3 regions of the Cytobacillus spongiae genome follow, and region 2 is predicted to be linked to each of the others. Evidence: riboswitches for the same ligand, from Rfam matches in the RefSeq annotation. Region 2 holds a riboswitch; each other region holds the start of a gene.

What was found. A riboswitch is a leader RNA that binds a small molecule or an ion and turns the genes downstream of it on or off. The one in region 2 is predicted to bind lysine.
Region 1: another riboswitch for lysine. It lies ahead of LS684_RS17600 (Na+/H+ antiporter NhaC family protein); the one in region 2 lies ahead of lysA (diaminopimelate decarboxylase).
Region 3: another riboswitch for lysine. It lies ahead of LS684_RS15765 (aspartate kinase); the one in region 2 lies ahead of lysA (diaminopimelate decarboxylase).

Annotation. Positions count from the first base shown of each region.
Region 1 is NZ_CP089997.1:3,470,688-3,478,117, forward strand. Features, by position in the region: gene LS684_RS17580 (TerC family protein) at 1-30, shown strand, start outside; gene nagA (N-acetylglucosamine-6-phosphate deacetylase) at 335-1,525, shown strand; gene nagB (glucosamine-6-phosphate deaminase) at 1,525-2,256, shown strand; gene LS684_RS17595 (GntR family transcriptional regulator) at 2,277-3,005, shown strand; gene LS684_RS17600 (Na+/H+ antiporter NhaC family protein) at 3,511-5,067, opposite strand; lysine riboswitch at 5,196-5,387, opposite strand; gene yunB (sporulation protein YunB) at 5,453-6,211, opposite strand; gene LS684_RS17610 (HD-GYP domain-containing protein) at 6,275-7,369, opposite strand.
Region 2 is NZ_CP089997.1:523,139-530,568, forward strand. Features, by position in the region: gene thiD (bifunctional hydroxymethylpyrimidine kinase/phosphomethylpyrimidine kinase) at 1-40, shown strand, start outside; gene thiE (thiamine phosphate synthase) at 37-678, shown strand; gene LS684_RS02780 (metallophosphoesterase) at 1,903-3,018, shown strand; lysine riboswitch at 3,077-3,250, shown strand; gene lysA (diaminopimelate decarboxylase) at 3,372-4,658, shown strand; gene LS684_RS02790 (dicarboxylate/amino acid:cation symporter) at 4,726-5,946, shown strand; gene LS684_RS02795 (DUF4256 domain-containing protein) at 5,991-6,551, opposite strand; gene LS684_RS02800 (DinB family protein) at 6,567-7,031, opposite strand.
Region 3 is NZ_CP089997.1:3,109,249-3,116,678, forward strand. Features, by position in the region: gene LS684_RS15740 (acyl-CoA thioesterase) at 1-75, opposite strand, end outside; gene sdhB (succinate dehydrogenase iron-sulfur subunit) at 449-1,210, opposite strand; gene sdhA (succinate dehydrogenase flavoprotein subunit) at 1,214-2,977, opposite strand; gene LS684_RS15755 (succinate dehydrogenase cytochrome b558 subunit) at 3,102-3,710, opposite strand; gene LS684_RS15760 (YslB family protein) at 4,096-4,554, shown strand; gene LS684_RS15765 (aspartate kinase) at 4,629-5,858, opposite strand; lysine riboswitch at 6,077-6,255, opposite strand; gene uvrC (excinuclease ABC subunit UvrC) at 6,326-7,430, opposite strand, start outside.

The DNA.
Region 1 (7,430 bases), 1.2 Mb from region 2:
GAAAAGCCTTCTGAAGAAGGAAATCCTTAAAATAAATCATCCGTTCGATTGTAGGTAAGGAAATCGTAAGAACTTGTTTTCTTGCCTACATTTTTATTCTAGACATACGAGTCTTTTCAAAAATAATGTAGGTTCGTTAGCTTTTCTAACAATTCAAGACATAGTGATACCTTCAATTTATTCATCTCCCCGTAAGCTACACAAAAAAATAGCCTCAGCAGACATTAGGTATATACCACATTATAACTTTATATTTTTTTACTAACTGGTATAGACAACTATATCATTAAAATTTATAATAAGGATATCCCTTATAGAATTGGAGATGGAATGAATGAGTCGTCTTCTATTTACGAATTGCCGAATACTACTAGAAGCTGAGCTTATAGAGCAAGCTTTTCTGTTCATTAATAATGGAAAAATTGAGAGCTTTGGAAAGATGAGTGAGCTTCCTACTTTTCACTCCCCCCTTCAAGTATTAGAGCTTTCTCAAGAGCATACAATTGTACCCGGGTTTATTGATGTTCATATTCACGGAGCTGGCGGAGCAGATACTATGGACAGTACACCAGATGCCCTCACTACAATGGCTAGTGTGTTGCCCTCTGAAGGAACGACTGCCTTTTTAGCTACAACTATCACTCAAGAGAAACAAAAAATAAACCAGGCACTTCAAAATGTAGCTCTTTATAGAGAACAGCATAATACCCCAGGAAAAGCAGAAGTAATTGGAGTTCACTTAGAAGGACCTTTTATAAACGAAAAACGAGCGGGCGCTCAGCCTCCATCTGATATCATCCACCCAGACGTCCTTCTTTTTCAAGAGTGGCAATTGATTTCTGGTGGAGCTATTAAGTTAGTGACACTTGCACCTGAAAAAGAAAAAGGATTAGAGCTTGTTAAATACCTTTCTGAGACAGGTGTTATCGCATCAATCGGTCACTCTGATGCCACCTACTATGAAGTAGAAGAAGCCGTTCAGGCAGGTGCCTCACAGGTTACCCATCTGTTTAATGGAATGAGAGGTCTACATCACCGAGAGCCAGGTGTAGCAGGGGCTGCCCTACTGTTAGACGAGCTAAAAGTAGAGATGATTGCTGACGGTATTCATGTTCGACCGGAAATGATCAAGCTAGCTCTTCAAGCAAAAGGAATGGATGGGATGTTGTTAATCACAGATTCCATGAGAGCAAAGTGTTTAAAAAACGGTGAATATGATCTTGGTGGACAAAATGTGACAGTTAAGGATGATAAGGCTACACTGGCAGACGGAACCCTTGCTGGAAGTATTTTGAAGATGAGAGATTCCATTTTGAATATGATGGATTTTACCGGGATAAGTTTACAACAAGCAGTTCAGCTTGCAAGCAGCAATCCAGCTAAACAGCTAAATATCTTCGACCGAAAAGGGAGTATTGATATTGGCAAGGATGCGGACATTGTTGTACTTGATCAATATTTTCATGTTAAACACACATTTTGTCGCGGTGTAAAAGCATATGAACGAGAGGTGAATCAACAATGATGAACATCATTAAAGTAAAAAATTATGAAGAAATGAGCCAAATCGCTGCTACTACAATCATTCAAACCGTTCATGCGAACCCCTCTGCTACATTAGGCTTAGCTACTGGGAGCACTCCTAAAGGTGTATACCTACGTCTGATCGAGGATTTTCAAGAAAAGGGAACCACATATCAAAATATACGTACAGTCAATTTAGACGAATATATCGGACTTGATGAAGCTTCTGAACAAAGCTATTTTCATTTTATGAAGACCCAGCTATTTAATCATATCGATATCCCTGCTGATCAAACATATATCCCGTCAGGTACCAGCCATAATTGGGAGAAGGAATGCAGTCGTTATGAAGAACAAATTAAGAAATTAGGTGGAGTTCAGCTTCAGTTACTTGGGATCGGCAACAATGGGCATATCGGTTTCAATGAGCCCGGGACTTCATTTTCCAGTCGAACACATGTGGTGGAGCTGGCGGAAAGTACCCGAAAAGCCAATTCTCGCTTCTTCTCCTCCATTGAAAACGTTCCAACCCATGCCATCACAATGGGGATTTCAACCATTTTAGACAGCGAAGAAATTCTATTATTAGCTTCGGGTGCATCTAAAGCCAAAGCTATTCAAGAATTACTTCACGGAGAAATGACGGAACAATTTCCTGCCTCTTCTCTCAAGTCACATAAACATGTTACGATAATTGCAGACGAAGAAGCCCTACAGCTTGTGGACCTGTAGGATAATAAGGAGCTATTTATATGATTGATAAAAATTCGCCTATTCCTATTTATTTTCAACTAGAGGAGCATTTACGTGCTCAAATTGAGAACGGGAGCTTAGAGGTGGATGAAGCCATTCCCTCTGAGAGAGAGCTTGCAGAAACCTTTCAAATTAGCCGAATGACCGTTAGACAAGCGATCAATAACTTAGTTACAGAAGGGCTACTTTATCGGCAAAAAGGAAAAGGAACATTTGTGAATAAGAAAAAAGTAGAACAAAAGCTTCAAGGTCTTACGAGCTTTACAGAAGATATGCTTGAACGAGGAATGAAACCTAGCAGCAAATTGATTTCCTTTGAAATTATCCCTGCCGACAAGCAGGTTGCCCAGGCTTTAAACCTCAACGAAAACACACCTATCTATGAAATAAAGCGTGTCCGTCTAGCTGATCAATTACCTATGGCTCTTGAAACCACTTTTCTTCCTGCAAATCTCGTTAAAGGCTTAACAGAGGATATTATTAACCAGTCGCTGTACCAATATATTGAACATCACCTAGGCTTAATAATCAATGAGGCCTCACAAGAGATCGAAGCCTCCACTCCGAAAGAAACCGAGATGAAGCTGCTGGAAATCGAAAGTTCTGCTCCAGTGCTATTCATCAAAAGGGTCTCCTACCTTCAAGATGGAACTCCCTTTGAACTCGTGAAATCATCCTACCGAGCGGACCGTTATAAGTTTGTTCATACAATGAAAAGATCCTTCTAAGAGGGTCTTTTTTGTATTTAGACCTGGTTCAGCTCCTCTCAACAGAAGGCACCTGTAATTAGAAGCCGTCAGAAGGTTCTTTTAGAACCAGTTAACGGCTTCATCAAGTATATCGTTTCAGGCGAGACCACGCATGAACTTGCGAAGAGGAGGCTCGCCGAACGCCCCCCGGAAAGCAAGCACCTGGAGCGGAAATCACCTGTTTTTCCCCCACTATAAAAAACAACTATAGGTGGAGCTAGATTTGCATTAACCATCAGTGAGATTATAGACTTCCTAATATAGAAAGCCTAAATTGGTGATTGGGGCGGAAGGTGCTTGACTCCTGGGGGATTTGCGTTTCAGGCGAGACCCCGCATGAGCTTGCGAAGAGGAGGCTCGCCGAACGCCCCCCGGAAAGCAAGCACCTGGAGCGGAAATCTCCTGTTTTTCCCCCACTATAATCAAAAAAAAAAGACTACCCTAATGAGTAGCCTGCTAAAGATAATATCCCCACAATTTCAAATTAAGCTAATTTCTTCCGCCCTCCAATAAACGCAAACGCAACTAAGAAAATAGCTACAGTCGCTAAACTGAGAAGCGTGCTTCCGGTAAACCCAAGAACAACATAACCAATCCCCGCAATAACAGCCGAGATAATCGCAAACGGTAGCTGAGTTAACACATGATCAATGTGGTTACAGCCGGCTCCAGTTGAAGATAAAATCGTCGTATCCGAAATCGGAGAGCAATGGTCTCCAAATACTGCACCTGCTAAAACAGCAGCCATCGCTGGTAAAAGCATCGTAATATCCGTTGCTGCTGCAATATCTCCAGCAATCGGTAAGAGTATGCCGAAAGAGCCCCAAGAAGTACCGGTCGAAAATGCCATAATCCCTGCAATTATAAACAAAATTACCGGTAAGAAGGAAAGATTCATATTTGACTCTTGAACAATCCCTGCTAAATATTCACCTGTTTCTAGACGACCAATCAAGTCGACAATCGCCCATGCAAAAATCAGTATATATACAGCAGGTAGCATTGACTTAATCCCTTCTAGCACACCTTGTAAAAACACATTCCCTGAAACCCCTTTTAACATGAAGGCTTGACGGAAGAATAATAGAAGTGTAACGATTAAACCGAACACCCCACCAAGGATAAGAGATTTTGCTACATCTGTGTTTTCAAATATTTTCAGAATCGTTGCAGATCCTTCTGTTGCTTGTAATCCAGTCCAAATCATCGACCCTACTGTACCTACGACAAGTGCAACAATTGGCCAAATCAAATCACCAACTGATCCTGTTGAACTTGTTGGTAGATCATCCTTTAGTTCACCAGGGGCTGACTTTTCAGGATCAAGTACTAAGCCTTCTTGAACTGCGCGGTCTTCATGAATTTTCATAGAACCAAGATTGATATTTCGATAGATAATAATAAATACCATTGCAAGTGACGTCCATACATATAAGTTCATTGGAATCATTTGAATAAAAGCTGAAAACGAACTATAGTCATTTACTTGATGATCTACAAGAATCGCACCGATTAGCGCTATAATATAAGCGCCCCAGCTCGAAACAGGTGAAACGACACATATAGGTGCAGATGTTGAATCAATTAAATACGCTAGCTTCGCCCTCGACACTTTGTGCCGATCTGTAATCGGGCGCGAAATTTGTCCAACTGCAAGGGCATTGAAGTAATCGTCGATAAAAATAATAACGCCGAGAACCGCTCCTACTAATTGAGCACCTACACGCGTTTTCACACGCTTCATTGCCCATTCACCAAACGCTCGACTGCCTCCAGAGATTGAAATAAAGGCTGTAATTATCCCTAATACTAATAAAAATAGAATAATATACACATTCCACGTATTTAACTCTCCATCGGAAATGAAAATCCCCTTCACGGCATCAAAGATCATTGAGAATGTTTTCGTTACACTAAATTCAGCAAGCAAGATTGCAGCTGTTAAAATCCCTACTCCTAACGATAGAAGTACTCTTCTCGTTAAGATAACCATTAAAATCGCAATAATAGGTGGTAATAATGAATAAATGCTGTTTACCATTTTGGTTTCCTCCTCTTTTTTACTACTATATAGAGGGGAGAAATGGATTATGATAGAGCAAAATAAAAAAAGAGTAACGATAGAGAAAAATCCATCATTACTCTTTTTAGTAATATAGTTTCTCCATCACGATCTGTAGCTCCCCATTATGAAGCAAGTAAAAACGCTTCATAATGACAGTGTTACTTTTATTAAAAGTAACCCCAGCGAAACACATGCTGACACATCGCATTTCACTTCGGCAAAAACCCCTTTCTAACGTGATCACTGTTGTCATCCTCACACGCTATACTCTTGATTCATGCTCCTCTACCCCATCGGAATGATAAGGTTATTTATTTTATTGTTCTTTTAATATAGCAAACTACGAATAAATATTCAACCTTTAGTTTACTGGCAATTCGAGGGAAGGAGCAGAATCTCCTCCACCATTGTAAAATTGCGGGACCTCACCCTGGATTAATCCCATTGCAACAGGTATGTCCTGTTTAACGGTCGTCACCTTTGTAGCAAATGGAATGATGATCTGAACATTTACTTCAAGATGAATATACACTTTTACATACACATTATTTATACCGTATTCTTTCATTTCTGTTTTCACATCAGCTAGAATATCTCCAATTGCATTGAACCTAACAGGAATCTGAGGACCCAAGTTTCCTAAAAGCGCATTTTCAGTCGCTTGACCGAGAGGGACATAATACACAATTCCTTCAGCGCTATTCGACTTATCTGTCTCAATCTCAATATCGGTAACAGATTCTAAGGCAGACAGATTTCCCGCCTCAGCTTCTTTAATATTGGTTTGGACAAGACTTGCAATCTCCCCTTGCACCCTGTTAATTATTTCCGTATTAAATTTCGTTGTGGTCGTATTCGCACCATTTGGTGACGGAACGGTTTCAATAATATCATTTATATCCATTACATTGGCAATTTTTTTGTTAATGGCCTTATTAATAACTAATGAAGCAATTTTCCGAGTTTGGGAATCAGCATAACTCATCAGCGTTGGCTCTAACCCTTTATTGATAAACCAAAGACCTGCAGCAGTTGAAAAAGCAAAAAAGACAAAGGTGATTAAAAAAACATATCGAAAAGGTAGCGGGCCTTTTCGTCGCCGTCCACCGATTTTTGGCAAGACAAATCCCCCCTTTACAAGCTATATGTATGCTGTAAAGAAGGGAACTAGCATTAAATTTAATTATTCATTCTTAAAAGTTGTATCACAGTCCGTTATCACTACAGATAACTCCGATTTTAGATCAAATTCAAAAGGCTTAACAGGCTCGTCCCCTATTTCAATTATACGAACAACCGGTCGGTCACTTAAGCCTATATTTTGACGGCTGACGACTCCCTTTTTTCCATCACTCAGCTTTACCGTAATCCCGATTGGATAGATGGCAACCGCTCTGCGGAACGCTTCTACCACTTTCGGTTCAAATAATGTTCCTACTCCAGAATATAAAATTTCTAATCCTTCATGAGGAAGCATGGCTTGTCGATACACACGGTTTGACGTCACTGCATCAAACACATCGGCAACCGCAATGATTTTTCCATATTCATGGATTTCGTTGCATTTTAGCCCTCTGGGATAGCCTGTACCATTTAATCTTTCATGATGCTGATAAGCACAATGTGCAATAATTAAAGGAAGTGTTTGAACTTTCCGCAGAATTTCAAAGCCTTCCTCTGCATGGGTCTTCACAACGGTGAATTCTTCTTCAGTTAATCGACCTGGCTTCAGTAATATTTCCTCAGGAATTTTCATCTTCCCTACATCATGAAGAACGGCTCCAAGACCTAACCTCTCAAGATCCTTTGGTTTTAAGTTCAATTCCATCCCAATGGCTAGTGTATACATTGTCACATTTAAGGAATGTGTAAATATATAGTTATCGTATGTATAAACATCCGACAGAAGTGTTAGTAGATCCTCATTGCCCCTAATCTCTGATAGAATGGCTTTAATTAATTCTGTGAGTCGCTTTGCCGCTTTTTCAATTACAAACGAATGGGACAACGCTTTAGCACTTTGAACCTGTTGAAAAGTTGTTTCAATCGTTTGGATGGCTTCTTGTCGTAGTTTCTCTGATATTGGATGCTGGTAAGAAATATCTTCTGTTTGTCCATCTTGAATATAAATATATGAAATGCCTAAGCTGATTAAGCGCGTCAATACCGTATCTTTAAGAATGACCCCTTCGTTTACTAATACCTGCCCCTTTTCATTGTAAATCGCCTTTGCTAATATTTCTCCTTGCTGCACCGATCCCGTAGCTACTAATCTCATAGAAAACTCCCACTTTGAAAATTCGCAAACTCATCTGATAAAATTTATATTTTCCGACAAA
Region 2 (7,430 bases):
TTGGGCTTATAAAAGAAGAGGAGCCTTACAAACGAAATGAGGATCAAAAGAGAGCAGTTGCAGCTTTATTTAGTCATGGGAAGTCAAAATTCTTTTGATGAGCCAGCGCATGTATTAAAGGCTGCGATCGAAGGAGGCGTGACACTTTTTCAATTTCGAGAAAAAGGAGAGCATGCTAAAAAGGGTGCTGAACGAAAGCAGTTGGCTAGGCAGCTGCAAGTCATTTGTAAGCAGCATGGCGTTCCTTTTATCGTCAATGATGATGTGGAGCTTGCTATTGAACTCGATGCTGACGGGGTGCATATCGGCCAAGACGATGGAAACCCAGAAGAGGTACGGAAGAATATTGGTGATAAAATCCTCGGAATCTCTACACACAGTGTGGAGGAAGCAAAAGCGGCTGTCGCTCAAGGAGCCGATTATATCGGAGTTGGTCCGATGTATCATACAGTAACAAAAGCAGATATTGAAGAAGTTCGTGGACCGATCGTCATACAAGAAATTCGAGCAGCGGGCATTTCCCTTCCCCTCGTTGGGATTGGCGGAATAACAAGTGAGCGCATTACAGCAATTATTGAGGCCGGAGCAGACGGAGTCGCACTAATCTCAGCTATAAGTAAAAGCGAGAACCCAAAGCTAGTGGCTGAAGCATGTGCGGGGAAGATGTTTTTGCGATGAGCTTGGATAAAGTAAGATTAGAGGTTTAGTGAGGGGAAAAGTGTGATTTGCCTAGTTCTAGTTTGATGCTAGAATCAAGCTTTTTGATTTGTTGAGTGCATTTATGTGGTTGAATTTTTTATGTGCGTAGCTTGTGAGCGAACGCTCCTTTTTTGAGCGTTCGCTCGCACCCGGGCGGAAATCGCTCACTTTTTGAGAATATCGCTCGCGTTCGACACGAAATCGCTCGCATTCGACACGTTTTCGCTCGGTCGATGTGGATTTTCGCTCAAAATGAGGTTTTCCCCAGTTGAAATCACTACTAAAGTTACGGTTTTTTCCGAAAGAATCATACTATTGTAGATTTGTTGTTTGAGGCTGAGAGGTGGTTCTCGAATCCAGAGTTTGCACGTGACCAACTTGTGAGCGAACGCTCCTTTTTTGAGCGTTCGCTCACACCGGGGCGGAAATCGCTCACTTTTTGAGAATATCGCTCGCATTCGACAAGAAATCGCTCGCGTTCGACACGTTTTCGCTCGGTCGATGTGGATTTTCGCTCAAAATGAGGTTTTCCCCAGTTGAAATCACTACTAAAGTTACGGTTTTTCCGAAAGAATCATACTTTTGTAGATTTGTTGTTTGAGGCTGAGAGGTGGTTCTCGAATCCAGAGTTTGCACGTGACCAACTTGTGAGCGAACGCTCCTTTTTTGAGCGTTCGCTCGCACCCGGGCGGAAATCGCTCACTTTTTGAGAATATCGCTCGCGTTCGACACGTTTTCGCTCGGTCGATGTGGATTTTCGCTCAAAATGAGGTTTTCCCCAGTTAAAATCACTACTAAAGTTACGGTTTTTTCCGAAAGAATCATACTATTGTAGATTTGTTGTTTGAGGCTGAGAGGTGGTTCTCGAATCCAGAGTTTGCACGTGACCAACTTGTGAGCGAACGCTCCTTTTTTGAGCGTTCGCTCACACCGGGGGGGAAATCGCTCACTTTTTGAGAATATCGCTCGCATTCGACAAGAAATCGCTCGCGTTCGACACGTTTTCGCTCGGTCGATGTGGATTTTCGCTCAAAATGAGGTTTTCCCCAGTTGAAATCACTACTAAAGTTACGGTCTTTTCCGAAAAAATCACAATTGAAGTGGTGTTTCTTTTCTCAATCCGCCTCCCAATACTTCAAATTTGATAAGATGTTTTCTTCTAAAGTAAAATGGGTTTATTATAATGGAGGAAGGAAACTTCTTATGAAACAATTTTCGATTTTCGCCAGAATTGTATTGGTTATGCTCGTATTTAATGGCTTTCTTTTTTATATCGGGTTAAATATTAAGGCTTATTTAACTAGTTTTCTAGCTGTGGATTTAGCAGGAGTCTATTGGTTTGTATTTTTCCTGCTTTGTTATTCTTATTTTCTGGATCGTTTGACTCGACATTTTGCATTTTTTCGAATCGTTGGCTCGTTTATGCTTGGCTTTTTTCAATATGCGCTTGTTCTTTTTCCGGTTGCCAATTTGATCTATTTCAGTTGTCGTGCTACAGGAATCTCTGCATCTGAATCGACGTTTTGGATTGGTAGTGCGACTGTCTTCGTTCTGCTCCTTCTCTTTGCTTATGGAATGTATAATGCGTATAGTCCAACTGTAAGAGAGTATCAAATTGATGTTCCCAAACGGATGGATGGAAAGGAAACACTTCGGATTACGATGGCATCTGATATGCATTTTGGTCGTCTTTCAGGGATTGCTCATGCGAAAAGGCTAGTAAAGGAAGTAAATGAAACCAAGCCAGATGTGATTTTGCTCGCTGGGGATATTATTGACGATGAACTTACTCCTTTTCAAGAAAAGAAGATGGGCGATATATTACAGGAGCTTCATGCCCCTTTAGGAGTGTTTGGGGTGCTCGGCAATCACGAATATTATGGGGGTCAGGTGGAGGAGTTTGTAGAAGAAATGAGGCGAATTGGTATCCGCATTTTGCTTGATGAAAGTGTCTTAATCGATGATCGTTTTTATCTCGTGGGGAGAAAAGACAAGACGGACCGAGGGAGAATGTCCTATCATGCATTGACTTCTTCATTAGATCCGAGCTATCCCATCATATCCATGGACCATCAGCCGGCAGAAATTCAGCAGGCGTATGAAGCGCGTGTGGATCTTTCTTTTTCAGGACACACCCATCGTGGACAAATGGCTCCTAATCATTTAATTACGAAGCGAATTTTTGAGCTTGATTGGGGCTATTTGCAGAAAGAACAACTGCATGCATTCGTTTCATCAGGCTTTGGTTTCTGGGGGCCGCCACTTCGAATTGGGAGCCGTTCAGAAATCCTTCAGGTGGATGTAACGTTTGAATCTTGATTTGACAAAAATTTTGAATTGATGGTATAGTAATGCAAAACAAACGAATATTACACTCTCTGATAATAGAGGCGCGAGTATGAGAAGTATCTTCTTGGAGAATAATGGATTCTGTGAAAAGAAGAGAAAGGCAGATCGCCGAAACAACCAATAGCCATTCTATTGCTTGTTGGGCTAGTACTGAATAAGTGCTAGACTGTCACAATGAACATTGTGGAGAACTATTGAAGAGATGTTGATACATAATCTTCATGAATAGATTATCCATTTATTTTTGTTGACCTACCGTATGAGCATCGCTTCATACGGGTTTTTGTGTTTTTCAGAGACGTGTGGAAAAGGAGAATGAAGATATGTACAGAGTGGATACGAATGTAAAAGGCCATTTAGAAATAGCCGGGAAAAGTACAACTGATTTAGTGGAAGCTTACGGAACGCCACTTATGGTTTATGATGAAACAATGATTCGTGATAAAGCGAGGGCGTTCAGAAATGCCTTTATCGAAAGTGGTTTGAGCTTTCAGGTCGCCTATGCTAGCAAGGCATTCTTATGTAAAGAAATGGTGAGATTAGCTGATCAAGAGAACTTATCATTGGATGTGGTTTCAGGAGGAGAGTTATACACGGCTCTTGAAGCAGGGTTCCCAGCAGAACGAATCCATTTTCATGGGAATAACAAATCTGAAGATGAGCTTTCCATGGCACTTGATGCTGAGATTGGCTGCTTTGTAGTCGATAATTTTCTAGAGTTGGAACTGCTTCATGATCTAGCGAAGCAGCGTGAGCAACGGGTCAATATTTTATTAAGAGTGACACCTGGGGTGGAAGCTCATACCCATGATTATATTATGACTGGTCAGGATGACTCGAAGTTTGGCTTTGGTATTACGAATGGACAGGCGGCACAGGCAATCCAAATCGCGCTAAGAAAACCATTCTATACGGTTCTTGGAATTCACTCACATATTGGCTCACAGATTTTCGAGCTCGATGGGTTTGAAAAGGCGATTCTGGTGCTAGCTGACTTCTTGCAAGACATGCGTGCTCAATATGGCGTTATTCTACCTGTATTCAATATCGGCGGAGGCTTTGGTGTTCGCTATACAGAGGAAGATCAGCCACTTCCAATTGCTACATATGTAAAAGCCATTGCTGAAAGTGTGAAGTCTTTGTTTACTGAGCATCAATATCCGCTTCCTGAAGTGTGGATTGAGCCTGGAAGAAGCATTGTTGCAGAGGCAGGTACGACGTTGTATAAGGTCGGTTCAAAAAAAATCATACCTGATATTCGTACGTATGTAGCGATTGATGGAGGAATGACTGATAATATTCGCCCAGCTCTATATCAAGCGAAATACCATGCGATACTGGCTAACCGACCTAATGAAGAGTGCACGGAGCTTGTAAGCATTGCAGGTAAATGCTGTGAATCAGGAGACATGCTGATCTGGGATTTAAAGCTGCCGCCGACTAACTTCGGGGATATTCTCGCTGTATTTAGCACAGGTGCCTATGGGTATTCAATGGCTAATAATTATAATCGTATCCCTAGACCTGCCGTTGTTTTTGTAAAGAATGGGGAATCACGTGTCGTCATTGAGCGTGAAACTTATGCTGATTTGGTAAGACGTGACCGATAATCATCGAACATCAAGAAGACATTAGATCTTGTTAGATTTAAAGGAGACAGAAGAAATGAGACACATAATGAAAACCTATGGCTTAGCCATTACACTGCTATTATCTATTGTTATTGGTTCGATTCTTGGGCTAACGATGGGAGAGAGAGCGCAAGTATTTAAACCGCTGGGAGATATCTTTTTAAACCTGTTATTTACCATAGTTGTTCCGCTCGTATTCTTTTCTATTTCATCAGCAATAGCTAACCTCGAATCAAAAGGGCAATTTAAACGAATTATTCGAACGATGCTAATTGTGTCTCTTATTACGACAGTTGTTTCAGCTGTAATTATGATTTTTGGGGTGAAAATTTATTCCCCTACAGAAGGAATAACTATTGAACTTGAGGCTGTTGAAACCGAAGACATTCAATTAGGAGATCAAATTGTTCAGACCTTTACAGTGAACAATTTCACTGAATTATTTAAAAGGGAAAACATGCTTCCGCTTATTTTGTTTTCTGTGGCACTAGGATTTGCTACCAATCAGTTGAAGGAAAAAGCGGCTCCATTGAAAAAATTACTGCAAGCTGGAGCAGATGTTAGCATGAAGCTAGTTTCCTATATTATGTATTATGCTCCAATCGGATTAGCAGGCTATTTCGCAACGTTAGTGGGAACATTTGGAGCAAGCCTGTTGTCCTCTTATTTACGGTCATTCTTACTCTATTTAGTTGTTTCTCTTGTTTATTTTGTCGTACTGTTTACTTTATACAGCTTTATTGCAGGTGGACCAAAAGGAATCAAGACGTTCTGGAAGCATAACTTATTGCCATCAGCGACGGCGATCGGGACACAAAGCTCGGTTGCTACAATACCAGCTAACTTGGATGCAACGAAGAAAATGGGTGTTTCCAACGCTGTTAGGGAGACGGTTATTCCAATTGGTGCCTCCATACATAAAGATGGATCGGCAATGGGAGCCATTTTAAAAATTGTATTTGCTTTCGGAGTTTTAGGTATTCCATTTGAAGGGCTTAATACGTACTTAATCGCGATTATGGTGGCAATTGTAACAGCTGTCGTAATGGGAGGAATTCCAGGCGGTGGATTAATTGGGGAAATGTTTATTATTGCGGCATACGGATTGTCACCTGAGGTGCTTCCTCTACTAGCAGTTATTTCTACCATTATTGATATTCCAGCTACACTTCTGAACGCAACAGGAGATAATGCGGTAGCAGTCCTTGTTGAACGGTTTACAAAGAAAAAAGGGGAAGAAGCAGCCCCAGAGTTTGCTGAAGCTTAAGGAATGAAAAGAGATGAGTATGTTCATCTCTTTTTTCATTATATTTAAACGGTTAGAGAGCTACGAAAGCCTCTCGCAGAATAGTAGGAATCTGCCCCGTTGTGATAGACAAACACATGACCAAAACGATAATCGCAAAAAAGGGCACCGCCGAGCTCTCTTATATCCGAAGGAGTTTGGATCCAGCTCGATGTTTTCTTGTCAAATATATCGAGTAGTTGGAGCGCCCGATACTGCTCTTCAGTAAGTATGTCTACACCCATCGAAGCTGCCATCTCCATGGCGCTATTTCCAGGTTTGTTCTTTTTTCTTTCTTCTAGCGCTTTCCTGTCGTAACAAACACTTCTACGGCCGTCAGGGCTTTCCGGGGAACAGTCGCAGAATCGGTATTCGTCCGTTTGATTATTATAATCCACAACATCCGGCTCACCACCAGTTCGCTCCATTTGTTGGAGTGACCATAATTTATCAGGGTGAGCTTCCAGTTTAGCCACAATTTTTCCCCATTCAAGGCCAATATGACGATGCATATTTTGTTCAAAGCGAGATTTCAATAACTCGAGCAACTCTTCACGTTGCTCCTGAGAAAGCTCTTTCATATCCATGTTTTTTCGCTCCTTTTATCCATTAATCGTGTCGTATAATTGTTTGAAATGGTGCTGGTCATGCTCAGCTAATCCTTTACAGTACTCGTAGAAGGACAGGGTCCTAGTTCCAATGGTGAAGCTATTCTCCCACTGCTTATCAGCTACGTCAGCTAATGCTTGATATAATGCCGTTCTTGTAGTGGTATAACGGTCTATAGTCGTCTGCTGCGCTTCCTGCCGAGCTACTTGTGCGCCACGTTCATTTGTTTCCTTCACATCTGATCCCACTGGTAAGTCTTCTCCCAAAAGTATATAAGGAATACGTTGCTCTAGGACGAAATCATCCCAAGGGATAAAATGGCCAATTAATTCTGCGACCGTCCATTTCCCCATTCCAATCGGTTTTCGCCATTCTTCTTCTGTCAATGTACGTAGGGATTGGACATATTCGATCGTTTGAAAAAAATGTTCTAGAATTTCTTTTTTATATTGGTTCACAAGTCCACCTTCTTAAAGTAAATACCGTCCTAGTATTATTTTAGCAAAAATTCTGTATAAAACTGAATAAAAATTTGCTTGCTGTTAACTCAGCACTCCCTACAACACAATAAGATGAAGCCAATCAAAAGCTGTGTTATTTATCTCTTTTTGTATCTTGGGCTTAGTAGTAGAACTAGGTTGATTGAAAGGAAGGGCAGGAGACTCCTGTGGGATTAGCGGGCAGGTGTGACCCCGCTGGTGCTTTGCTTTAGTCGTTGAATTAGGCTCACCGCCCGCTCCGCGGAAAACGAAGCATCCTGTAGTGGAAAATGAGTAAATTGTTCCTTTAAGGACTTTTTCAGTAACTTCCAGTAAGATAGGAAAGGTATAATATACATATGCATGCAGAAAATGATA
Region 3 (7,430 bases), 1.5 Mb from region 2:
AACCTTTACTGGAAAGAAAAACTCAAACCCTTCTTTCCATTCAGAAAGATTATCAATATAGCTAATACGACTCATTTTATTGCCTCCTAAAAAATTTTTCTCCTCCAAAATGAATGACAATTCAGTTTCACCTTAGTTACATTATAAAGTTTTTAAAATTATTTGAAAATAGATTTGTTTTTCGTTTCTGTGATGAAACTACTTCCCTCAGTCATTGCTTTACTTTTATTCCACAATAGTTTCAGACGATACTAACCTATTTCTAAACTATCGATTATTTGCTAGAGATAGTCTCTTATTCGTAGAAATAGATCGGACAATCATTTCGAAGGACAAAATTAAGAGGTATCTTATGCTAAATCAAAAACTGCCGACCCATGAATGATGAGTCGACAGTTCTATAATGAACGTGAGATGAAGAATCACTACGCTTTATTAGATCAAATAATTAAATTTGGTCACTTCCAAAGAAGTTTTTAAATGCTTGGAATGTAGTGTCACGGTTTAGGGCTGCGATTGATGTTGTTAAAGGAATCCCTTTTGGACAAGATTGAACACAGTTCTGTGAGTTTCCACAGTTTGCAAGACCACCATCACCCATCAATGTTTCTAAACGCTCACCTTTGTTCATTTCACCTGTTGGATGAGCATTGAATAGACGCACTTGTGATAGAGGAGCTGGTCCTATGAAGTTTGATTTGCTGTTCACATTCGGACATGCTTCTAAACAAACTCCGCAAGTCATACACTTAGATAATTCATATGCCCATTGACGTTTTTTCTCTGGCATACGTGGTCCAGGTCCAAGGTCATATGTTCCGTCAATCGGAATCCAAGCCTTTACTTTCTTCAACGAGTCGAACATGCGGCTTCTATCAACCTGCAAGTCACGTACAATTGGGAATGTACGCATCGGCTCTAATCGTATTGGTTGTTCTAGCTGATCGACTAATGCTGTACATGATTGGCGAGGCTTTCCATTGATAACCATAGAACAAGCACCGCATACTTCCTCAAGACAATTCATATCCCAAGTAATTGGAGTTGTGTCTTTCCCTTGGGAATTCACTGGATTACGACGAATTTCCATAAGAGCGGAGATTACGTTCATATTCGGTCGATAGGCTAATTTAAATTCTTCCTGATAAGGGGCTGATTCAGGACTATCTTGTCTAGTTATGATAAAACTAACAGTTCTATTTTCAGACATGTCTTATTTCTCCCCCTTTTTCTTCTTCGTATAATCACGCTTACGCGGTTCAATCAACGACGTATCCACTTCTTCATAATGGAAAGCTGGTGCTGATTTCGCATCAACAAACTTAGCCATTGTTGTTTTTAAGAACTCCTCATCATTACGATCTGGGAATTCTGGCTTGTAATGTGCCCCACGACTTTCATTTCGATTGTATGCACCTAGTGTAATAACACGTGCCAATTGAAGCATGTTTTGAAGCTGACGAGTAAAGATTGCTCCTTGGTTGCTCCATTTAGCCGTATCGTTAATATTAATGTTGTCATAGCGTTGTAATAGCTCTTGGATTTTCTCGTCTGTTTTTAAAAGCTTGTCATTGTAACGAACAACCGTCACATTATCTGTCATCCATTCCCCTAGCTCTTTATGAAGAACGTATGCATTTTCCGTTCCATTCATTGACATGATTTGATTCCATTTTTCCTCTTCCTGTTTAACAAACCGTTCAAATACAGAAGAAGAAATGGCATCTGCACTCTTCTCAAGTCCAGAGATGTATTCAATTGCTTTTGGTCCAGCAACCATTCCACCATAGATAGCAGACAGTAAAGAGTTTGCTCCTAATCGGTTTGCACCATGCTGGGAGTAATCACACTCACCTGCTGCAAATAATCCAGGGATATTTGTCATTTGATCGTAGTCTACCCACAGACCACCCATTGAGTAGTGAACAGCTGGGAAGATTTTCATTGGTACCTTGCGTGGATCATCGCCCATGAACTTTTCATAGATTTCAATAATTCCACCAAGCTTGATATCAAGCTCCTTAGGATCTTTATGAGATAGATCTAAGTAAACCATGTTCTCGCCATTAATTCCTAGCTTCTGATTTACACATACATCAAAGATTTCACGTGTTGCAATATCACGCGGAACGAGATTTCCATATGCTGGGTATTTTTCTTCTAAGAAATACCAAGGTTTACCGTCTTTGTATGTCCATACACGTCCACCTTCACCACGAGCAGATTCACTCATCAGACGAAGCTTGTCATCCCCTGGAATTGCAGTTGGATGAATTTGAATAAATTCTCCATTTGAATAATAAGCCCCTTGCTGATATACAATAGAAGCTGCTGAACCCGTATTAATAACTGAGTTTGTTGACTTGCCGAAAATAATTCCTGGGCCACCAGTTGCTAATATTACAGCATCAGCCGCGAACGATTTAATTTCCATCGATGTTAGGTTTTGTGCAACAACTCCACGACAAACACCATCATCATCAATTACAGAACCAAGGAATTCCCAGCCCTCATATTTTGTAACTAATCCAGAAACCTCATGACGACGCACTTGCTCATCTAGCGCATATAGTAACTGTTGACCAGTTGTCGCTCCAGCAAATGCCGTACGGTGATGCTGCGTTCCACCAAAGCGGCGGAAATCTAATAATCCTTCAGGAGTTCGGTTAAACATAACTCCCATGCGGTCTAATAAATGAATAATTCCTGGTGCAGCTGCTGTCATTGCTTCAACAGGTGGTTGATTAGCTAAAAAGTCTCCACCATAAACCGTATCATCAAAGTGTTCCCACGGAGAGTCCCCTTCTCCTTTTGTATTTACCGCTCCATTAATACCACCTTGGGCACAAACAGAGTGAGAACGCTTGACTGGTACTAGAGAGAATAATTCTACTGGAGTACCTGATTCTGCAACTTTAATTGTTGCCATTAAGCCAGCTAAACCACCGCCGACTACGATAACTTTCCCTTTACTCATCGTGACTCACTCCCGTAATCCATTATCATAATCCGAACTTAAAAACTAATATTTTATAGAGATACGCTCTGTTACATGTTCCGCTCTAAATATATTCATATTTCTATTATAATTTAGCAGACTATTAGACGAATGCTAAAATAGCGCGAATACCTACGATTGAAAGTGCTACGAAAATTCCCATTGTTACGTAAGAAGAAATAACTTGAGACCTTGGAGTAACTGTAATCCCCCAGCTTACGCAGAATGACCATAAGCCATTTGCAAAGTGGAAAACGGTTGATACTACTCCAATGATGTAGAACCAAAACATAAATGGGGTAGACAGAATATTCTCCATCATTTGATAGTTTACATCTGCTCCAAATGCCGCCGCTATACGTGTTTCCCACACATGCCATGTTACGAAGATTAACGTGACAACACCAGAAAAACGTTGTAGCATGAACATCCAGTTACGGAAGAAACTGAATTTGCTTGTGTTGTTTTTTGCTGTAAAAGCAATATAAAGTCCATAAATAGCATGAAATAATAACGGTAAAAAGATTATTAAAGTTTCCAAAACATACCTAAATGGTAAGCTCTCCATAAAATGAGCAGCTTTGTTGAAAGACTCTTCTCCTCCTGTAGCAAAATGATTCACTACAAGGTGCTGCACAAGGAACAACCCAACCGGTATTACCCCTAGCAACGAATGCAATCTGCGATTAAAAAACTCTCGATTACTTGCCATGAATTTCCCCCCCTAAATAATGAAAGCAACTTTAGCTAATCCTAATAAGATGAAATCCTATAAAAGGATGGATTAACCAATTAAATAAGTTAGAAAATGTTATATCATTTTCTTACAATTATGTGACATGTTCATTTTACTCCCAACACATAAGAGCGTCAAGAAAACGTATACATAAAATCTACTATATAGAAAAAATTTTTAAAATATATTGTCATTTGTTTTTCGGAATATCATCTTTGTACAATGTCCTCTTACTTCCATTCATACAAATATATCAAAATAACATTTTTTACAAAGAGATATTATGTATGTTATTTAACGAAACGAGGATTAATTTTTGCTTAAATTGTATATAATAGAATCATAGAAAGAGGGGAGACAATTGAGTGATATTTCAACAGAGAAACAAACGATAACAGATGAATCCCATCATGTACCTGTTTTCGGATATGAATTACTTCGTGAGGTTCTAATTCCAGAACTATTAGGGAAAGAAACTTCAGAAATTTTATATTGGGCTGGCAAAAGAATAGCTCGAAAATACCCACTTCAATCAATGGAAGAAATCTTCTCCTTCTTCCAATCAGCTGGATGGGGTACGCTTGTTATCAAAAAGGAAGCGAAAAATGAGCTTGATCTTGAATTAACCAGTCGGATTATTACAGAGAGACTTAAAACAAATAACGAATGTAGTTTTCAGCTTGAAGCTGGATTTTTAGCACAACAAATGGAGCAAATGAATGGGGTCATCTCTGAAGCGTATGAACACCCTCGAAAACGCGGTGGCAAAATTATGTTTACGATCAAATGGGATAAAAAGGATGTAACTACAGACAAATAAGCCTCAATCAATCAAAAGCTTTCTTAAAGAACTTTTTCCTTTAGAAAGCTTTTGATTATTTATTTTTGAATTGTTTAGAGCTTTATCGTAGTCCCTGCTAATTCAAACGCCTCATGAAGTGTCTCCACCGCTTGAACCATCTTTGCTTCTTCAACCACTGTTGATACTTTAATTTCAGATGTACTGACCATTTTGACTTGGATTTGATTTTTTGCCAGCACATCAAACATTTCTGCGGCCACACCTGGATTTGAAATCATCCCTGACCCAACAATGGACACCTTCGCCAATCCACTTTCTGCTTCAACCCCTTGATAATTTAACAATTGTTTATTATCTTCTAAAACTTTCATCGTATCGGTTAAATCTCCACTTTTAATTGAAAAAGAAACATTCGTTGTATGCTCTTGAGTCATACTCTGAATGATGATATCCACATTAATATGATTCTTCGCTAATGTTGTAAAAATCGTAGACAGCCCTGTTAAAGAATTTGGGAGCCCAAGTACCGACACTCTCGTAATCTCATTTTCAAATGCTACCCCACGAACGACTAAATTTTGTTCCATTGACACTTCCTCCTCAATCCTAGTTCCTTCTTCTCTCTGTATACTTGATCGTACTTCTAACGGGACTTGATAATTTTTGGCAAATTCTACTGCTCGTGGATGTAATACCCCCGCTCCTAAATTAGCGAGCTCTAGCATTTCATCATATGAAACAGATAATAACTTTCGAGCTTCTTTTACATAACGTGGATCTGTTGTATAGACACCTGTGACATCTGTATAAATATCACATTTGTCTGCTTTTAATGCCGCAGCTAGTGCAACAGCAGTAGTATCTGAACCACCTCTTCCTAATGTAGAAATAGCTCCTTCTTCTGTACTCCCTTGAAAGCCTGCAACTACAACGATTCTTCCTTCATTTAGCTGTTGCTGAATACGATCTGTCTCTATGTTTAAAATACGTGCATTCCCATGAATAGATTCCGTTTGAATTCCTGCTTGCCACCCTGTGAATGAAATGGCCTCATACCCTTTTTCAATCAATGCCATCGATAATAATGAAATCGTTACTTGTTCACCTGTTGTTAGTAGCATATCCATTTCCCGCTTACTCGGTTGTGCTGACATCTCTTTCGCTAACGCTACAAGTTCATCAGTTGTTTTCCCCATAGCTGAAACGACAACCACTACACCATTTCCATTGTTCTTCTCTTCAATCACTCGATCTGCCACATGTAAGATTCTTTCTACACTCCCAACAGATGTACCGCCAAACTTTTGTACAATTAACCCCATTGTTTTCCCCACCTTTTTCAATTGCTTTGAATCTCAAATACATCAATCTCTTGGTTAATTTGACCGCCATATGTATCTCTAATAAGTGACTCAAATCAAAGCTTACCCATTATCAGGTAAGCTATCTTCCTATTTGAGTCATAAAAAAAAGCAATGAGATCCAACTGCTATCTCATTGCTTAACTGTCATTACGTAAAATAGGTACGGATACGTAAAACAGTGAGATAGCTCTCCAAGACGGTCAGTCTTGACAATTCTACATTTATTCAATGCAGAACCAGCAAAAGAAGATAATGAGTCTTCTTTCACTTCGGCAATCTCCCCTTTCAAAGTATGTCTTCGAACCTCATTGTTCTCGATACTTCTACTTTTGAAGCTTGCACCTCTACCTTCACTTTAACACTCTAAAGTGATATTCATTTAAAAGTTGAACCAATTATAGCACAGCACAATAACCATGACAATGCTATTGTTGCAATTTTCTCATAAGCTCTTCAGCTGCTCTCATAGGGATTCCTAACCCTGTAAAATCAGTTAAGCTTGCTTCCTTCATTTTTTTAATTGAACCAAATGATTTTAATAACAGCTTCTTTCGTTTCTCTCCAATTCCTTCGATATCATCTAGAACAGATTGAAAGGCATTTTTTCCTCTAAGTTGACGATGGAATGTGATAGCAAAGCGATGCACTTCATCCTGAATTCGCTGTAATAAATAAAACTCTTGGCTATTCCTTCCGAGTGACACAATTTGTAGTGGATCGCCAAACAATAGTTGTGAAGTGCGATGCTTATCATCTTTGACAAGTCCTGAAATAGGAATATTTAACCCAAGCTCATTCTCAATCACATCTCTAACAGCTTCCACATGTCCCTTTCCACCATCGATAATGATTAAATCTGGAAGTGCTAACTCTTCCTTGAGCACTCTGGTATACCTTCTTCGAACAACCTCTCTCATCGATTCATAATCATCAGGTCCTTGAACAGATTTAATTTTATATTTTCGGTATTCCTTCTTATTTGCCTTACCATCAATAAATACAACCATAGCAGAAACTGGATTAGTTCCTTGGATATTAGAGTTATCAAAAGCTTCAATCCGATGGGGGGTGTATATTCCTAGTTGACTACCAAGCTGCTCCACTGCTTTAATTGTTCGGTCTTCGTCTCGCTCAATAAGTGAAAATTTTTCTTGAAGTGCCACTTTTGCATTTTTGTAAGCCAGCTTTACAAGCTCTTTTTTTTGTCCTCGCTGAGGCTTTAACACCTTCACTTGCAGCAGCTCTTCAGCTAAGTCTGTATCAATAGAATCTGGAGCCAAAATTTCTTTTGGCTTAAAATGATTCGCTTTTGTATAAAACTGTCCTAAAAACGTTAGAATTTCTTCTTCAGGTTCCTGATAGATGGGAAACATAGACACTTCTCGTTCAATTAGCTTACCTTGTCGAACAAAGAATACTTGGACACACATCCACCCTTTATCAACCGAATACCCAAAAACATCTCGATCAATGAAATCAGCCATATTCATTTTTTGCTTTTCCATCGTCGCTTCGATATGAGCAATTTGG